Regions from separate parts of the Nocardioides sp. AE5 genome, predicted to be linked through region 3. Evidence: predicted binding sites of a transcription regulator. Region 3 holds the regulator's gene; each other region holds the start of a gene.
The links. Region 3 encodes LexA, which represses DNA repair genes until DNA is damaged. Its sites were predicted from a motif close to TCGAACANNTGTTCGA; they were not measured.

Region 1 (5,372 bases), on a different contig from region 3:
GTCGCGCCGGTACGCCGTGGATTGCGCAGTGTGTTCTGCGTGGCGAGGTTGCCCACCGCGCCGAACGCCTTGCGATAGACGATCCCGAAGAGGAGCAGCAGGGGGCGACCGAGCAGGGCGCTCATCAGCGAGACCCCGACCAGGACCATCAGGATGCCCAGCCCGATCAGCCACAGCCCGGTGGCCCCGTCACCGAGCAGGCCGAGGAACATCGACAGGGCTCCGACGACCACCAGGGTGGTGCCGACCACCATGCGGCGGCGCAGCGTCGCCTCGGGCATCGACACGTCGTCGCGCAGGGCTGCCATCGGCGGGATCCGCGACGCCCGGACCGCCGGGGTGACTGCAGCGATCGCGGTGACCACCAGCCCCACGGCGTACGCCCAGAAGATGGTGGCCGGCGAGACGGTGAACGCAGCATCACCCAGGTCGAGGCCGAACGAGGCGAAGAGCGCACGGAGCCCCAGCGCCAGCAGATAGCCCAGCCCGAGCCCGAGGGTGGAGCCGGCCACGCCGACAGCGAGGGCCTCCAGGATCACCGAGCGGTTCACCTGGCCGCGGGAGGCGCCCAGGGCCCGGAGCAGGGCAAGTTCGCGGGAGCGCTGGGCGATCAGGATCGAGAAGGTGTTGATGATCAGGAAGATCCCGACCACCAGGGAGACACCGGCGAAGACCAGCAGGAAGGTGGTCAGGAAGCCCATCAATTCGTCCAGGGCGGCCTTGTTCATCTCGACGTACTCGTCGCCGGTCCACGCCACCACCCCGTCCGGCAGCACCTGCTGGGCCTGGTCGGCCAGTTCGCGCTGCGAGACGCCGTCGGCGGCGTTGAGGGAGATCGCGTTGTAGACGTCCTCGCCCTCGAAGAACGTGTCCTGCATGAAGCCGAGCTCGAAGATGCTCAGGGTGGCGCCGTTGGTGCCGCCGGCACCGAACTCGACGATCCCGACGAGCTCCGCATCCAGTTGTGGCGGGGTGGCGCCGGTGACGAAGCTGATCTGGTCGCCCACCGCGAAGCCGCCCTTCTCGACGGTGGCGGTGTCGAGGGCGACCTGGCCGGGACCATCGGGCATCTTCCCCTCGACCACGTCGAGGATCGGCTTGCCGTGCATGGAGGTGGCGTCGGTGGGGTTGAAGGCGAGGCCGGGCGGGCCGTTGCCGCCGATCACCTGGCCCTCCTTGTCGAGGACGAAGACCGTCTGCAGGCCGACCGAGGGGTGCACGGACTCGACGCCGGGCAGTTGCTCGAGGTCGGCGGCGACCGAGGCGGGCATGGTCCGGTTGTCCTCGCCGGAGACGAAGTCGGTGCCGCCCTCGAAGCCGATCTCGACGTCAGCGGTCGATCCCTCGATGATGTCGTCGAAGGTGCCGCCCATGGCGTCGGTGAAGATCAGGGTGCCCGCGACGAAGGCGACGCCGAGCACGATCGCGAAGCCGGAGAGCGCGAGCCGGACCTTGCGGGCCAGCAGGTTGCGCCAGGTGACCTTCCACATCCGGCTCAGCCCTCGGCCGGTGCTTCGTTGGCGAGCTCCTGCATCTTGCCCAGCACCTGGTCGCGGTCGGGTTGGCGCAGCTCGTCGACGATCTTGCCGTCGGCCAGGAAGACGACGCGGTCGGTGTAGCCGGCGGCCACCGGGTCGTGGGTGACCATGACGATGGTCTGGCCGTGCTCGTCGACGCTGTTGCGCAGCAGGGTGAGCACTTCGGCGCCGGATCGGGAGTCGAGGTTGCCGGTGGGTTCGTCGGCGAACACGATGCTGGGCCGGCTGACCAGGGCGCGGGCCACCGCGACGCGCTGCTGCTGGCCACCGGAGAGTTCGCTGGGCTTGTGCGCGAGCCGCGAGCCCAGGTCGACGGTGCGGATCACCGCGTCGAACCACTCCCGGTCGGGCTTGCGGCCGGCGATCGAGAGCGGGAGCAGGATGTTCTCCTCCGCGGTCAGTGTCGGCACCAGGTTGAACGACTGGAAGACGAATCCGATCTCGTCGCGGCGCAGCCGGGTCAGGGCCTTGTCGTTCATCGTCGTCAGCTCGTGGTCACCGATCTGGACGGTGCCGCTGTCGGCGGTGTCGAGGGCCGCGCAGCAGTGCATCAGGGTGGACTTGCCGGAGCCGCTGGGCCCCATCACCGCGGTGAACTCACCCGCGACCAGGTCCAGGCTCACGTCATCGAGGGCGCGCACCTCGGCCTGTCCCATGCCGTAGGTCTTGACCAGGTTCCGCACTCGAGCAGCCGGTGGTGCCGTGGTCGTCGCGGGTGTCGTCGTCATGGGCAACAACCCTAGAGGAGGCCACCGACACATGGGCAACAGATTTGTGGCGGTTCAGGGACCGTTCAGGGTTGTCCCGGGGTCTCGCCGACACACCCCGCACATCGAACTGTTGTTCGATTTGTCGGCTAGGGTGGCGCGCATGAGCGTCCAGTTCCAGGCCAGCCTCTTCGACGCCGAGCCCGCCGTCGGCCCGGCGCTGGCCGACCTCGGTGCCTCCCGACGTACGACGTTGGGCTCTGGCGCCTGGGTCGACGTACGGCCCAACTGGGTCACCGGCGCCGACGACCTGCTGGCCACCCTGGTCCACGACGTACCGTGGCGGGCCGAGCAGCGCGAGATGTGGGACAAGGTGGTCGACGTGCCGCGCCTGGTGCACACCTACCTGCCCGGCACCTCGCTCCCCCACCCGGTGCTCGACCAGGCGCGCGACGCACTCGGCGCCCACTACGCCGACGAACTCGGGGAGCCGTTCGTCTCGGCCGGGTGCTGCTATTACCGCAACGGCCAGGACTCGGTGGCGTGGCACGGCGATGATCTCGGCCGGGGTCGCCATGAGGACACGATGGTTGCCATCGTCTCGTTCGGTGACCCGCGGAGGTTGCTGTTGCGACCGCGCGGCGGCGGCTCGTCGATCTCCTTCACGATGGGCCATGGCGACCTGCTGGTGATGGGCGGCTCGTGCCAGCGGACCTGGCAGCATGCGGTGCCCAAGACCGCCCACGCGGGGCCCCGGATCTCGGTCCAGTTCCGGCCGCGCAACGTGTTCTGAGCTGCGACGTTCCCTCGATGAACTACGGGGCATGGCACACGCTTCTGGACGAAGGGGCGTGTCGCTCACCCAAGCGAGCGGGCCGGTGCGACAGCCAGGGCGAGCGCGCGGACCGTCGCGTGCGCCCGGACGTCTGGGGTCATCGACTTCAGCCCGAAACCTCCGACCTTCACGAAGTCCCACAGAACGGTCAACGCATCCCCTTGTGATCCAGAGTTCCGCCAGTCGCCGGGTCGCAAGCCGGCCTCCCGGCAGACACCCAGCAACCTCCAGACGTCAACGGCGTCCTTCTGGGCCAGACGGTCTCGGTAGGCCAGCAATTTCAGGCACAGCGCGGATTGGGGCGAGGGCAAGGGCACGCTCACGCGAAACGTGCTTCCCGTCGTCAAGCGGACATTGAAGGAGACGAGGACCGCTGGTTGAGCCAAGGCCAGGCTCACTCCCGGAAAGGCGTCGACGTGGAGGTCACCCGCTTCCTGGTTCGGCTCATGCCGGCCACTCAGCGACGGGCCCATGAAATCGACCGTTGCCCTGAGCGCCGCCACTTCCGCCGGAACCTCGCTTGCCCCACCACCGTGGTATCCCCGCCGCTCAGATTCGCTCAGCGGGCGGGAGAGGCGGCTTCCGTCGTCACGGGTGTAGCCGAGCGCAGCCATCCGCTCCAGCAATTCCGGGTTGGCCAGAACCTCGAAGTCAGCGGCGACGTCAGCGTCTGCGGTGTCGCGCTCCGGCACTCCCACGACCTCGAAAGCCGCAGCAAGCAAGGACACGGCGTTCCCGCCCACGATTCGGTACCCATCCTCCAACTGGCGCCTCACCGCGGCGACATCGCGCAGCGCGAGGTAGCCGAGGTCCTGCTCACGGGACGTGCTGGTCATCTCGAACTCTCGCAGGGGCGCCGCCTTTCCTGTCATTGCGCCACCCCAACCGAGTTCGCCCATCGCTGCGCCAAAGGGCCACGCAACTGATCCAACAGGCGCGCTTGCGCCTCCTGAGCCGTCGGCGACGGAGACTGTTCCAGGTCGTACAAGATCTGGAGTGGGTCAGCGAACTCAGCCGCGTCCCCGAACGAGGGGACGCCCCAGGCGGCGGACAGCCACACCCCGGGGTCGTCCGGGATGGTCACCTGCACGGTGGCGGCCCCAGCCGAGGGGACCGCAACCAGCCCCGCCGGAGTCAGCGGTCGGGCAGCGCGCACGTAGACCTTCGCTTGCTGTGGGCGCTGCCAGGGGGCCATGACGTCCGCTGCCACCTCGCCGGATATCGCGATACGTTCCGCGTCCACTCCGAGGACTCGCACGGCGTCGCGGACCTGGTCAGCAGGTGCATCCAGGCCGTACCAATAGCCGGTGATGCCGCCGGGGCCAGGATAGTTTCGCAGCCACCATGAAGCCAGGAGCGAGAGATCGCCCACGACCACACTTGAACGGCCAGTTTCAATGAGGCCAGCAGCCTCAATACGTCGCAAGGCCCGTGACACCGTCGGCTGGGAAGCGCCCACGATCCTGGACAGATGCTGCTGCGTCGTTCGCACGTGGCCACCGTCTCCGGCGGCAAGCGCGGCAATGGCCCTCACGACCGAGAACTGGGCCCACGGCACTGAGCCCGTCCTTCCGCTCGCCTTTCGCTGGCCGGACGACTGCTCGTCCGCGCCGGGCCTTCGCACGATGCGACGGCCACCCAGGTCGACGTCGAGCATCCCGTCATCGGACACTACGGACCATCCATGGGAGCGGGCGTGCTCGACGAAGGCAGCGGTGCCTCGCGGAACGGCCAACAGTGCCGGACCGCTTGGCAGCGCCGGAACCTTCGAAGGAGTCAACGGTCGCGTGGACTCATGGAGCCACATGATGACTTCGGCTGAAACGCGCTCATCACTCAGGAGCACGCGACGGCTGTCCACGACATCCACCGCAATGCCTTCGTCGGCCAAGACTTCTCGCCACTTCATCACGCCACCTCATTTTATTCACATTATCCATGACAAGTGGATAATGTGAATAGTTCGCACACGCCCGGATTACCGCGAGCTACGGGACGACGACCAACCACGGCGCGATACATGTTCGCGACTCTGCCAAGACCCCCCGACAGTTACTTCACGCGACGGGCTTCGGCAAGCAGTTCCGCAACATCATCGGCGGAGGTCTTGATCGCCCGACGCAACGCGGAGAGTCGCCGCCCTTCGGGGAGCAGCCCCGCGAAGTACGCCGGACGGCGCCGCCGGGCGTCAGCACGGGCTCGCCGCCGACAGGCAAAGTGGTAGCGACAGCGGGGCCACCCGTTATGAGCCAGTCCCGGGCGTAGGCGAACTCGATCCCCGCGCGGTCCGGG
Region 2 (5,372 bases), 520 kb from region 3:
CCGCAGTGGCTCCTCGACGACTTCGGTCTCGACGGCGCGTTCGTTGTGCTGCGGGAGGTGAAGGGCGGCTATCAGCTCGATCCGCTGGCCACGGTGGTCGCGTACGCCGATGCGTTGGTGACCGGCTTCGGGGACCGGCCGCTGGACTCGTTCATCGATGCCGTGGACCGCGCCATCGAGACCCAGGAGGACGGCTACGTCGAGGAGTGGTTCGAGCGTCACTGTGACTGCAGCATCGATGACTATGACGAGTACTGAGCGGGTGCGTCCCGTCCATCTCATCCGGCGTGACCCGACGCTGCCCAAGAGCACCGTGCTCGGGGCGTTGGGACGCACCGGCCTCCTGGTTCTCAGTATGGGCGTCCTGGTCCTGTGCGCCGGCGCCAGCCTGGCGATCGGCGCCCAGGGCCTCTCCCTGGGCACGGTGTGGCACGAGGTACGGCACGACACCGGCACCATCGTCCGTGGCCTGCGGATGGACAGCACAGTGATCGCCGTCTGTGCCGGTGCGGCGCTGGCCTCGGTCGCGGTCTACGTCCTCGGCTCGGGCTGCAGCGCCGTCCTGGGGCTGCTCCTGACCGGCGCCGGACGGCGATGCCTCCTGCGGAGGCCACGGTCGCAGCCGAAGGCGCGGAACTCTTCGCTCCGGTGGCGTCGGGAGCCGAACCCGGCGCGGCGCAGAGCACGCCGGTCCAGCCGCCCGACGGGGTCAGCGTGCCGATCTGGTTGCTGTGGTTGATTGCACTCGGTGCCAGCGGGATCGCCCTGCTTTGGGCAGTGGTCTCGCACCAAAGGATGAAGTTGCTCCGCGCAGAACTGGACGCCTGAGCCGGCTCACCTCGGCGGTCAGAAGGGTGGTGTGTCGTCGACTGGTGCTGGTGGTGGGTCCCAGGGTGGGGTGCCGGGTCCGGTGTAGTGGTCCCACTCGGGTTCCCAGGGTTCGGGGATGTGGTCGTACTTGCCGCGGTGGCACAGTTGGTCGGGTGGGTCGATCGGCCAGCCCGGCGGACCGTAAGTGGTGGCGACGGCGGCGAGGTTGGTCTGGAGGTGTTGACGGTGTTCGCGAAGGTCGGCGGGTGTCCACTGGTGCTCGACCACGCGTCCCGCGGTCCGCTCGTGCGCGGCGGTATGTTCGGCACAGCCATCGGTGGGTCCGGTCGGTGCGGTGAGGTCGACGGTGCCGGCGTGGTCACGCAGGTAGCACCGGCCCTGGGGTGAGGTCCACACGAACACCCCCGCCCTGGGTTGGTGGTAATCCCACCCGGTCAGCGTCTTGTACCGGTGATGGCGCCGGCACAACGGCGCCAGGTTGCAACTGCAGGTCGCCCCACCCTCGCCGTGGGGGACGATGTGGTCCTTGTCGCATGCCCTGGCGGGTCGCGTACAGAACGGGAACACGCACGTCGGATGGGTCTGCTCGATCTGGCGGACCAGACGGTCGGGGATCTCGTAACGATCCACCTGGATGTGCTCACCGGTGTCGATCACCGGCGTGAGGACAAGGTCAGTGTCGGAGCGGCCGCACCAGTTCGCCACCATAGAGGCCAACACGGGGACGTCGTCGCGTTCCAGGCGACCCAACGCGACCGCGTCCGGGCACCCGCACCCGCACCCGCAGTCACTGTGGCTGTGGCTGTGGCGGGTGAGGGCGTCCGCGGACAGGTGCACCACCAGACGGACCTGCTTGCGCCGGGCACCAGGCCGGACCGGCATGGTGGGCTGGGCCGCGGCAGCAGGCTCGTCAGCGTTCGTCGCGTCGGCGTCGATGTCGTCGGCGTCGCCGGTTCCGTTGAGTAGCGTCAACGCAGCCTCCGGGTCCGCGAGGATCCCCACCGCCAGCGACCGTCGTACGTCCAGTGACTCCTCACACCCTGCTTCGCCCAACCGGGCTGCGAGGGCGTTGACGGTGTGCATGAAGTCGTCACAGTCCTTGAAGTCGGCATCGATCACGATGTGCGCCACCATCGAGGCCGACACATCCGCCAACATCCGCACCTGCCGCGCATCCAACGCAGCCTTGTCGGCTGCCTCCCGCTGTGCGGGGTGCAGCCGCAGCATCGCCTCGTCCAACAACTTGTCCAGCTTGCCCACACCCACCCGTGCCGCCACCGGAGCTACCCGCTCATCGATCCACGCCGCCACATCACCAGGGTGGCCGAGTGTGTGCTGCGCGATCCGACGGGCCCGCCACGCCTGGACCCGACCGGCCAGCACCTCACCCCACACACCAGGTAGCCGGTGCCGCAACTCCAACGCCTCGACCAGTAGCCGTTCTCCTGCGGCCTGTGACATTCCCAGTGCGGCGGCGAACTCCACACCCGCATCCCATGCGACCGCTGGTAGGTCATCCCAGTCCGGCACTTCGGTGCCGTCGACCAGGCACGGACCCGTCACTGCTTCGTCGTCACCGTCGGCGGGGTGTGCGTGTGCCCACGCCACCGCCGTGATGAGCAGTTGACGCTCCGCGTCATCGGCGATCCAGCGCCACCGGACCGCATCCGCCAGCACGTCACCAGCACCCGGCACGGGGCCGGGGCGGTGGGTGTGATCGCCGGTGGTCATGGACCCGATTCTACCTCGAGCAGATGTTCGAAAACAACACTTTGAACGGTACCGCGCGGGATTGTTTCCACAGGTCAGACCATGTTTTTACCCACCACGCAGGCGACCGCGTCAACCGGGTCAACCCTCGCACACACCCCCGACACTTGCCCCCGAAGACGGAAAGACAGCGCACGCTCGGGACGAACCAAGGCAGTCCGCGGCGATTCCGAACGCGGGGAAGGATGAGACCCGATCAGCCGCCGGAGACCAGCACCGGTACTGCTTCCTTCACCCGCAACTCCACACCAGGACCCGTCGTGGTGACCGTGCCCGCGACCGGCAGGAACGGACCACCGTCCACGCTGTACTCCGCAGCCCACACCACATCCACACTCACCATCACCTGCTCATGCACATCCGGATAGGTGTGGGAGACGTAATCACTCATCGGACGCCCCTTCTCGAACACCCTCCCCGGCGACGTCGTCGAGAACGACGACCCATCCCCGGGATGCCACACGAACTGCACCGGACGGATCCGCAAGACCACCTGGCGCCCCAACAACGACACCGACTCTTCGAACGGCGTTGCCTCCGTACGGAACAACGTCTCCAGATTCACCAACGTCACCCCACCCGGCGGCTGCACCACCACCACTGATGCCGGGATCACCACATCCTCGAACGCCTGCCGCACCAAGGTCGCCGTGTCCACGCCACCCTCGACCACCTCCGCACAACGATTCGTCAACGTACGACGATCCGCGTTCCCTGCCTGCTCGAAGAACTGGAAACAGTGCTCCCACTCCAACGACCCCACCACCGTCGGCACCGAGGTACGACGCCACTCCACCCTCGGCTTTGGATCAGCCTTCTCAGCCAGCGGCTTGCACCCACTCTTGTCTGTTCCGTGGATGGTGAACGCGTGCGGTGACGCACTCGCGCTCGCCCTTGATCCGCAGCGATTCGAGTCGGTTCGTGGGTCCGCGACTGCCGCACCCGCTGCAGTGAGGCAGATGGCCATGGCCATGCCGCATGCGATCGCAGATGAGGAAGGTCCAAACCTGTGAATCGGCATCTCAGATCCCGATGTCAGTTATGCGCCAGTGGCCATCGACGACAGCGAGATAGAAATCCCACGCCAGATCACTCTCCTGGAATGCGACGGGTTCCGCTCCCGCTGACTCGACAGTCTTGCCCGAGTTGAAATGAAGGCCCGCCGAGACCTGTGCCTCCAACTCCGTGGTGCCAGGTTCAAGATGCAACTCGCTGACCTCTACCGGTTCGCCAGCGTTCACAGTGATCGATCCACCTGCGTCGTAGATCTCGAAGTAGGACTCTGCAAGCGAGGCACAAGTCACGCATCCTTCAGCGCTCATCGCGCGCATCCGCGTCGTGTCCCCATTGAGGGTGGCTGCGTTGTATGCCTCCACCCACGCACGCACGAACTCCTCCGGCTCCACCTCACTCGCCGGCAACTCCTCGACCCCCACCGACTCCGACGCACTCGGCGACACCGGCGCTGAGGGCGACAACGACGGCAACTCCACCGGCTCTGCCGGCTCGTCGTCACCGCACCCAGCCAGCACCAACACCGGCACACACGCCACGACCACCGCGACCCGTCGCATGAAACCCATCAGACCGTCCACTTTCCCGAGACAACAACGAACGGCGAAACCACCCACGACCCTAGAGCCAACCCGGACAATCCGGAATGGCGTCCCACGCAGCCTGTGGACAGCGCAGAAAGGCGGCCGGTCAGACCATCTTCTTCATCACCGCGTCGGGTGCCAGCTTCATCACCACACCGAGCGGCGCCCACGGCAGCGGCGGGACACTTGCGGAGGCCTTCTCCTTCTCGATGGCGTGGACGATCGCCTTGACGCCCTTCTCGGTGGAGACCTGGAACGGCTGCGCGCCGGGGACGTCGTTCATCTCCGAGTCGATGAAGCCGGGGTAGATCACCGACACCTTGATCCTCGTGCCGTGCAGTTCGGCGCGCAGTCCCTCGGCGAGGTGGGCGACCCCGGCCTTGGTCGCGGCGTACGTCGTCATCGCCTTCGGCATCCCGCGCATCGCCGACATCGACGAGATCATCACCAGGTGGCCGCGCTCCTGGGCCCGGAAGATCTCCATCGCCGCCTCAGCCTGGGCCAGCGCGCCGATGAAGTTGGTCATCGCGGTCTCCCGGTTGGCGTCATAACGGCCGGTGCCCAGCGGCGTACCCTTGCCCAGCCCGGCATTGATCACCACCCGGTCCAGCGTCCCGAAGTCGTCGGCAAAGGCGTGGAAGACCTCGAAGACCTGGTCGTCGTCGGTCACGTCGAGTGCGCGGATCTCGATGCGGCGCTGCGGGTGGCGCGCGAGGATCTCGCCCTTGAGGGCCTCGAGCTTCTCGGTACGCCGCGCACCGAGCGCCAGGTCGTGCCCCCGGTCGGCGAACTGGCGGGCCATTTCTGCGCCGAGTCCGGAGCTGGCGCCGGTGATCAGGATCGTCTTCGTCATGGGCCTGAGTCTGTCAGCCCAGGAAGACCTGCGCCCAATAGCGCTGCCCGTTCGATCCCACCGCCCAAGCCACGGCAACGCTGGTGTACTTCGTGCTGAGGATGTTGGCCCGGTGTCCGGAGGAGTTCATCCAACCTGCCATCACAGCGGCGTCGGAGGAGAAGCCATAAGCCACGTTCTCGCCGACGGCTGAGGCGCCACACGACGTCATCACGCCAGTCAGATCGGCATTGTGGAACATCTTGTCGGCCGCAGCCTGTGCGTCCGCCTGCTTCTGGGCCGCTCGCTGCGCGCATGAGCTGAGTTTCAGCGCGCGCAGG
Region 3 (5,372 bases):
GAAGGGCCGCTCGAACTACGCCTGCCTGCACCGGGTCCGCGAGGGTGCCCCGGATGACCAGGGCACCCTGATCGAGGCACCCACCGGGTCCATGGGTGCCGAGGTCATCAAGCTGCGCGAATGGGCCGAGTCCGAGGCGGAGTCCGGGGGCACGGGCGAGCGCGACCATGCGCCCCGCCACACCGACCGGATCTGGCGCCAGGTGTCGGTTAGCGCCCGCGAGTGCCTGGGCCGCACCCGGTGTCCATTCGGGGAGGAGTGCTTCGCCGAACGGGCCAGGGACAAGGCCGCGGCGAGCTCCCTGATCATCACCAACCACTCCCTGCTCGCGATCGATGCGATCGAGGGCGTGCCGATGATCCCCGACTACGACACCGTCGTGATCGACGAGGCGCACGAAGTGGTCGCCCGGATCACCCAGGCTGCGACCGACGAACTCGCCGCCAGCGACGTCGAGCGGGCAGCCCGCCGAGCGGCCCGCTATGTCGAGGACGCGGAAGCCGATGACCTCGATGACGCCGCGGGGGCGCTGCGCGACGCCATCGAACGGACGTCAGCGGGTCGGATCGACGCGATCGACGTCCAGCTCGCCGAGGCATTGATCCTGGTCCGCGACGCGGCTCGTGCCTGCCTGGGCGCCATCCCCAAGGAAAAGGAAGGGGAGGCCGACCCTGGGCGCAACCAGGCGAAGGCCGGCCTGCAGGAAGTCTTCAACACCTCCGAGCGGATGGCCTCCGACCTGGCCAGTGACGTGCTTTGGCGCAACGACCGCGAGACCCGTCACGGTGGTCCGCAGCTGTGCGTCGCGCCGTTGCAGGTGTGGGGGCCGATGCGCGACAAGTTGCTGGCCGACAAGACCGTGGTCTTTACCTCGGCGACCCTGATGCTCGGCGGCGACTTCACCAACGTGGCCACCTCGGTCGGCCTCAAGCCGAGTGAACGGGTTCTGGCCGGTGGCGAGGAACTGGCGACGGAGGGCGACGAGGTGCAGCCGTGGCGCGGCATCGATGTCGGCTCGCCCTTCGACTATCCCAAGCAGTCGATCCTGTACGTCGCCAAGCACCTCCCCACCCCTGGCCGCGACGGCCTGGGCAAGCCGCAACTGGACGAGATCGTCGACCTGGTCGATGCCGCCGACGGACGGACCCTGGGGCTCTTCTCCTCGCGTCGTGCAGCAGAGGCCGCGGCCGAGGAGGTCCGCCAGCGACTGCCGCACCTGACCACCCTCGCGCAGGGTGACGCGCAACTGGCCGAGTTGCAGAAGCAGTTCGTCGACGACCCGCACACGATCCTCTTCGGCACGCTGAGCCTGTGGCAAGGCCTGGACGTGCCGGGTGACACCTGCCAACTGGTGCTGATCGATCGGATCCCGTTCCCCCGACCGGACGACCCGCTGATGTCGGCGCGGCAGAAGGCAGCCGACCAGTCCGGGGGCAATGGCTTCATGCAGGTGGCCGCGACACACGCCGCGCTGTTGCTGGCCCAGGGCGCGGGTCGGCTGATCCGCACGCACACCGACCGTGGTGTGGTCGCGGTGCTCGACCCGCGCCTGGTCACCGCGCGGTACGGCTCCTTCCTGAAGGCGAGCCTGCCTCCGATGTGGACCACCACCGACCCCGCCGTCGCGCGGGGTGCGTTGAAGCGGCTCGCAGCCGGCTGAGTTCGCCCGGGCCGTCGGGGCCGCGGGGGCCGTTCGGGTGCATGTGCGCCGGAGCAGCCCGCGATCCGGGTCCGCCGGGGCCGTTCGGGTGCATGTGCGCGGGATGGGCCCGCGATCCGGGCGCGTGGGGGCCGTTCGGGTGCATGTGCGCGGAAACGCCTCTCGGCCCGATCGGACCGAGTGGTGTCAACTCGTGCCGACTCGGCGAGGGGAGGGGGCGGTGAGTGTCCCGGCTCAGACCTTGCGCAGCACCGCGGTGACGATGCCGAGGATCGAGGCGTGGGTGCCGTCGATCGGGTCGTACGCCTCGTTGTGCGGCATCAGCCAGACCTGGCCGTCCTTGCGCATCAGCGTCTTCACGGTGGCCTCGCCGTCGATCAGGGCGGCCACGATCTCGCCGTTGCGTGCGGTCTGCTCCTGGCGGACCACGACGTAGTCGCCGTTGCAGATCGCGGCGTCGATCATTGAGTCACCGGAGACCTCGAGCAGGAAGAGCGTGCCGTCACCGACCAGGGTCTTGGGCAGCGGGAAGATTTCCTCGACGCGCTCCTCGGCCAGGATTGGCCCGCCGGCTGCGATCCGGCCGACCACGGGCACGTAGGTGGCCTGCGGTACGGCGTCGCCGATGCCGGTCTCGTCATAGTCGACCTCGGCCGCGCTGCCGATGGCGCTCGGGGCGGCACTGGCTTCGGGCAGGAAGACCTGGATCGCGCGGGGGCGGTTGGGGTCGCGCTTGAGGAACCCCTTCGCCTCGAGCGTCTTCAACTGGTGTGCGACCGACGACGAACTCGTCAGGCCGACCGTCTCGCCGATCTCGCGGATGCTCGGCGGGTAGCCGCGGGTCTCGATGGAGTCGCGCAGGGCGTTGAGGATCCGACGCTGTCGCGGCGTCAGGCCGGAGGCGTCCGCGGGGCCGTCCGGCAGCGAGGTGACGTTCGAGTTCGAGCCTTTGCTTGCCATGCCCCTGGTGCCTTCCGACGAGTGTGCGTGCTGATGAGTCCAACGTAGTCACAACAGTGGGGGTGTTTCAAACACCTGTTCGAACGTGTCGCGGACGTGGTTCCGGCTGTTGATCGACCCCGGATCCGCCGTGGTTCGGCGTACGCCGGATCCGGCGGCGGGCAAATGAAGAGGGGCGGAACCAGGTGATGATTCCGCCCCTCGTCTTCCCCATCTGCGGGCCGGGGTCGAGGCGACCCGCAGATGCTTGTGGTGCCGGTGTGGTCAGTCGACCACGGGCACGTGGATCTCCTGACCGGCCATGACCATCGAGGAGTCGAGGCCATTCAGGTCCTTGATCCGCTCGACCATGTCACGGGTCTCGCCGCTGGCGGCGAGGCCGCCGGCGATGTCCCAGAGGGTCTCGCCATAGCCGACCATGACGATCTCCGTCTCCTGTTCGACGCCTGCCTCATTCGTCGCCATCGAAGCCGCGCCCAGGAAGAGCACGGTGGCCAGCACGACCATGAGGGCGAGGGTGAAGATCACCAGTCGTCCACGCCGGGTCAGGCGAAGCTGGCTGGAACCCATGCTGGGCAGTGCGGGTGCGGGGGAGAGGGTCATGGTGCTCATCGGGAGACCTCCGGGGGAAGTGGGTGGTCGGTGTTCGATGAAAGCCTCTCGGCACCCCCCGACACTTGCTTCAGTTCGGAGGATTTCGATCAGATGTTCGATCGAACACGTGTACGAAGCTAGAGCATGTGTTCGAACAAATCAAGAGAACGCGCGAACATTTGTTCGATGGGCGTGTCGTGCGTGGCACCTGGTCAGCCCACCGCCCAGGCCGATCGGGTGCACATGCACCGGAACGGCCCCGAAAACCGCAGTTCAAGGGCCGATTCGGTGCATGTGCACCGAAAGCGTCGGTCGCGCGCTGCCCGAATGTGCCGCCGCCCGCCGATACCGAAAGCGCCAGCCCGCGCCCAGCCTCAGGCCGACCAGGCAGCCCAGAGTTCGGCGTACCGCCCACCCGCAGCGAGCAACTCGTCGTGGCTGCCTTCCTCGACGACCACGCCTTCGTGGAGGACCAGGACCCGGTCGGCCGTGGCGGACTGGGTGAGTCGGTGGGCGACGACGAGTGCGCCACGCCCCGCGGTCACCGCGAGCGCGGCCGCCTCGAGCTCGCGGGCGCCGGCGGAACCGGCCTCCGCGGTCGCTTCGTCCATCACCACGAACCAGGGGTCGGCCAGCGCGATCCGAGCCAGGGCGATCTGCTGCGCCTGGGCCGGGGTCAGGGCGTGGGCGCCGGCGCCGACGACGGTCTCCAGGCCCTCGGGCAGCGCCGAGATCCAGCCGCGCGCATGGACCAGGTCCAGTGCCGCAGCCAGGTCGGCCTCGGTGGCGTCGGCATTGACCAGCGTCAACGACTCGCGCAACGTGCCGGAGAAGACGTGGAAGTCCTGGCTGATCAGGGCGACCCGCGAGCGCAGCAGCGACTCGGGGAGTTCGGCCAGGTCGACGCCGGCCAGGGTGACCGATCCGGTCGTCGCCGGGAGTACGCCGGCAGCGATCGCGCCCAGGGTCGTCTTGCCGGCCCCGGTCGCCCCGACCAGGGCGACCCGTTCCCCGGGGCGGATCACCAGGTCGATGCCGGAGAGCACCGGGCGCCCGGCCACATAGGAGTGGTCCACATGGTTGAGGACCAACGGACCGGCCCCGGCGGGCAGGGTGCCGGGCGGCTCGGGTTCCACGGGCATCCGTGCGACCCCGGCCAGCCGCGCCAGCGAGGCACCGGTGGACTGGATCTGGTCGAAGATGAAGAGCAGCGCCCCGAGCGGGTTGAAGAGGCGGTGGAAATACAGCGCGGCAGCGGTCACTGCGCCCACTGTCGCGGCATCGGCGCGCACCAGCAGGAACCCGGTCGTCAGCAACGACAGCATCCCGATCAGTTCGGCGCGGTTGGCCCGCGAGGTGAACCGGGTCAGCAACCGGAAGACGGTGATGCTGATGTCCTTCGCCTCTGCGGAGCGGTGCTCGATGGTGGTGACCTGGTCGGCCGAGAGGCCATAGGCACGCACCGTCGGCGCTCCCTGCAGACCGCTCACCATCGCCTGGGCACGCTCACCCTGGGCGACCCGCTCGGCGGCGTAGTAGGGGCCCGAGCGCGGCATGTACCAGCGCAGGGCCAGCGCATAGAGCGGCAACGCCACGATCCCGGCCAGGCCCAGGCGCCAGTCCAGCGCGAAGATCCCGGCACTGGTGAAGGCGACCAGGACCAGTGAGGTGATCAGGGTCGGCACCATCTCGTTGAGCGAGGCCGCCACGGTGCGGGCATCGTCGCCGACCCGGGAGAGGATGTCGCCGGTGCCGGCCGCCTCCACGCGCGCCGAGTCCAGGGCCAGGGCACGGTCGAGCACGTCCTCGCGCAACTCGGCCAGGGCGGGCTCCCCGGCCCGGGCCAGGAACGCCACCGACGCCCAGGTGAAGAGGCCGCCGAGCACGGTCGCGCCGGCGATGATCCCAGCCGCGATCCACACCTCGCGCGAGGTGCCGCCCTCGGTGACCAGGTCGACGATGTGGCCCAGCATCCACGGCGGCACCAGGGCGCAGAGCCCGGCCAGGGTGAACGAGAGGACCACGCCGGCCAGGGGGCCGCGCCGCTTGCGGATGAGGTCCCAGGCCAGTCGGGCGGTCTCGCCGCGGGTGGCGATCGGCAGCAGGTCGCGCTCCGCGGTGCCCGGCGCCTGCGGGTTCTCCGCAACGGGGGCGGTCA

Region 1: a site for LexA is predicted at 2,371-2,386, ahead of Q9R27_RS17325 (alpha-ketoglutarate-dependent dioxygenase AlkB). Genes of this name have one in related genera too.
Region 2: a site for LexA is predicted at 2,578-2,593, ahead of Q9R27_RS00465 (HNH endonuclease signature motif containing protein). Genes of this name have one in related genera too.

The regions. Positions count from the first base shown of each region.
Region 1 covers NZ_JAUZVI010000014.1:55,044-60,415, forward strand. Annotated here, with positions in the region: gene Q9R27_RS17315 (FtsX-like permease family protein) at 1-1,490, opposite strand, end outside; gene Q9R27_RS17320 (ABC transporter ATP-binding protein) at 1,496-2,266, opposite strand; gene Q9R27_RS17325 (alpha-ketoglutarate-dependent dioxygenase AlkB) at 2,409-3,038, shown strand; gene Q9R27_RS17330 (hypothetical protein) at 3,104-3,916, opposite strand; gene Q9R27_RS17335 (helix-turn-helix domain-containing protein) at 3,949-4,989, opposite strand.
Region 2 covers NZ_JAUZVI010000001.1:109,150-114,521, forward strand. Annotated here, with positions in the region: gene Q9R27_RS00455 (zinc ribbon domain-containing protein) at 1-258, shown strand, start outside; gene Q9R27_RS00460 (hypothetical protein) at 245-739, shown strand; gene Q9R27_RS00465 (HNH endonuclease signature motif containing protein) at 847-2,562, opposite strand; gene Q9R27_RS00470 (hypothetical protein) at 2,798-3,259, opposite strand; gene Q9R27_RS00475 (DUF6318 family protein) at 3,624-4,196, opposite strand; gene Q9R27_RS00480 (SDR family oxidoreductase) at 4,306-5,052, opposite strand; gene Q9R27_RS00485 (CAP domain-containing protein) at 5,066-5,372, opposite strand, start outside.
Region 3 covers NZ_JAUZVI010000001.1:627,168-632,539, forward strand. Annotated here, with positions in the region: gene Q9R27_RS03010 (ATP-dependent DNA helicase) at 1-1,660, shown strand, start outside; gene lexA (transcriptional repressor LexA) at 1,895-2,620, opposite strand; gene Q9R27_RS03020 (LysM peptidoglycan-binding domain-containing protein) at 2,885-3,232, opposite strand; gene Q9R27_RS03025 (ABC transporter ATP-binding protein) at 3,589-5,372, opposite strand, start outside; gene Q9R27_RS03030 (ABC transporter ATP-binding protein) at 5,370-5,372, opposite strand, start outside.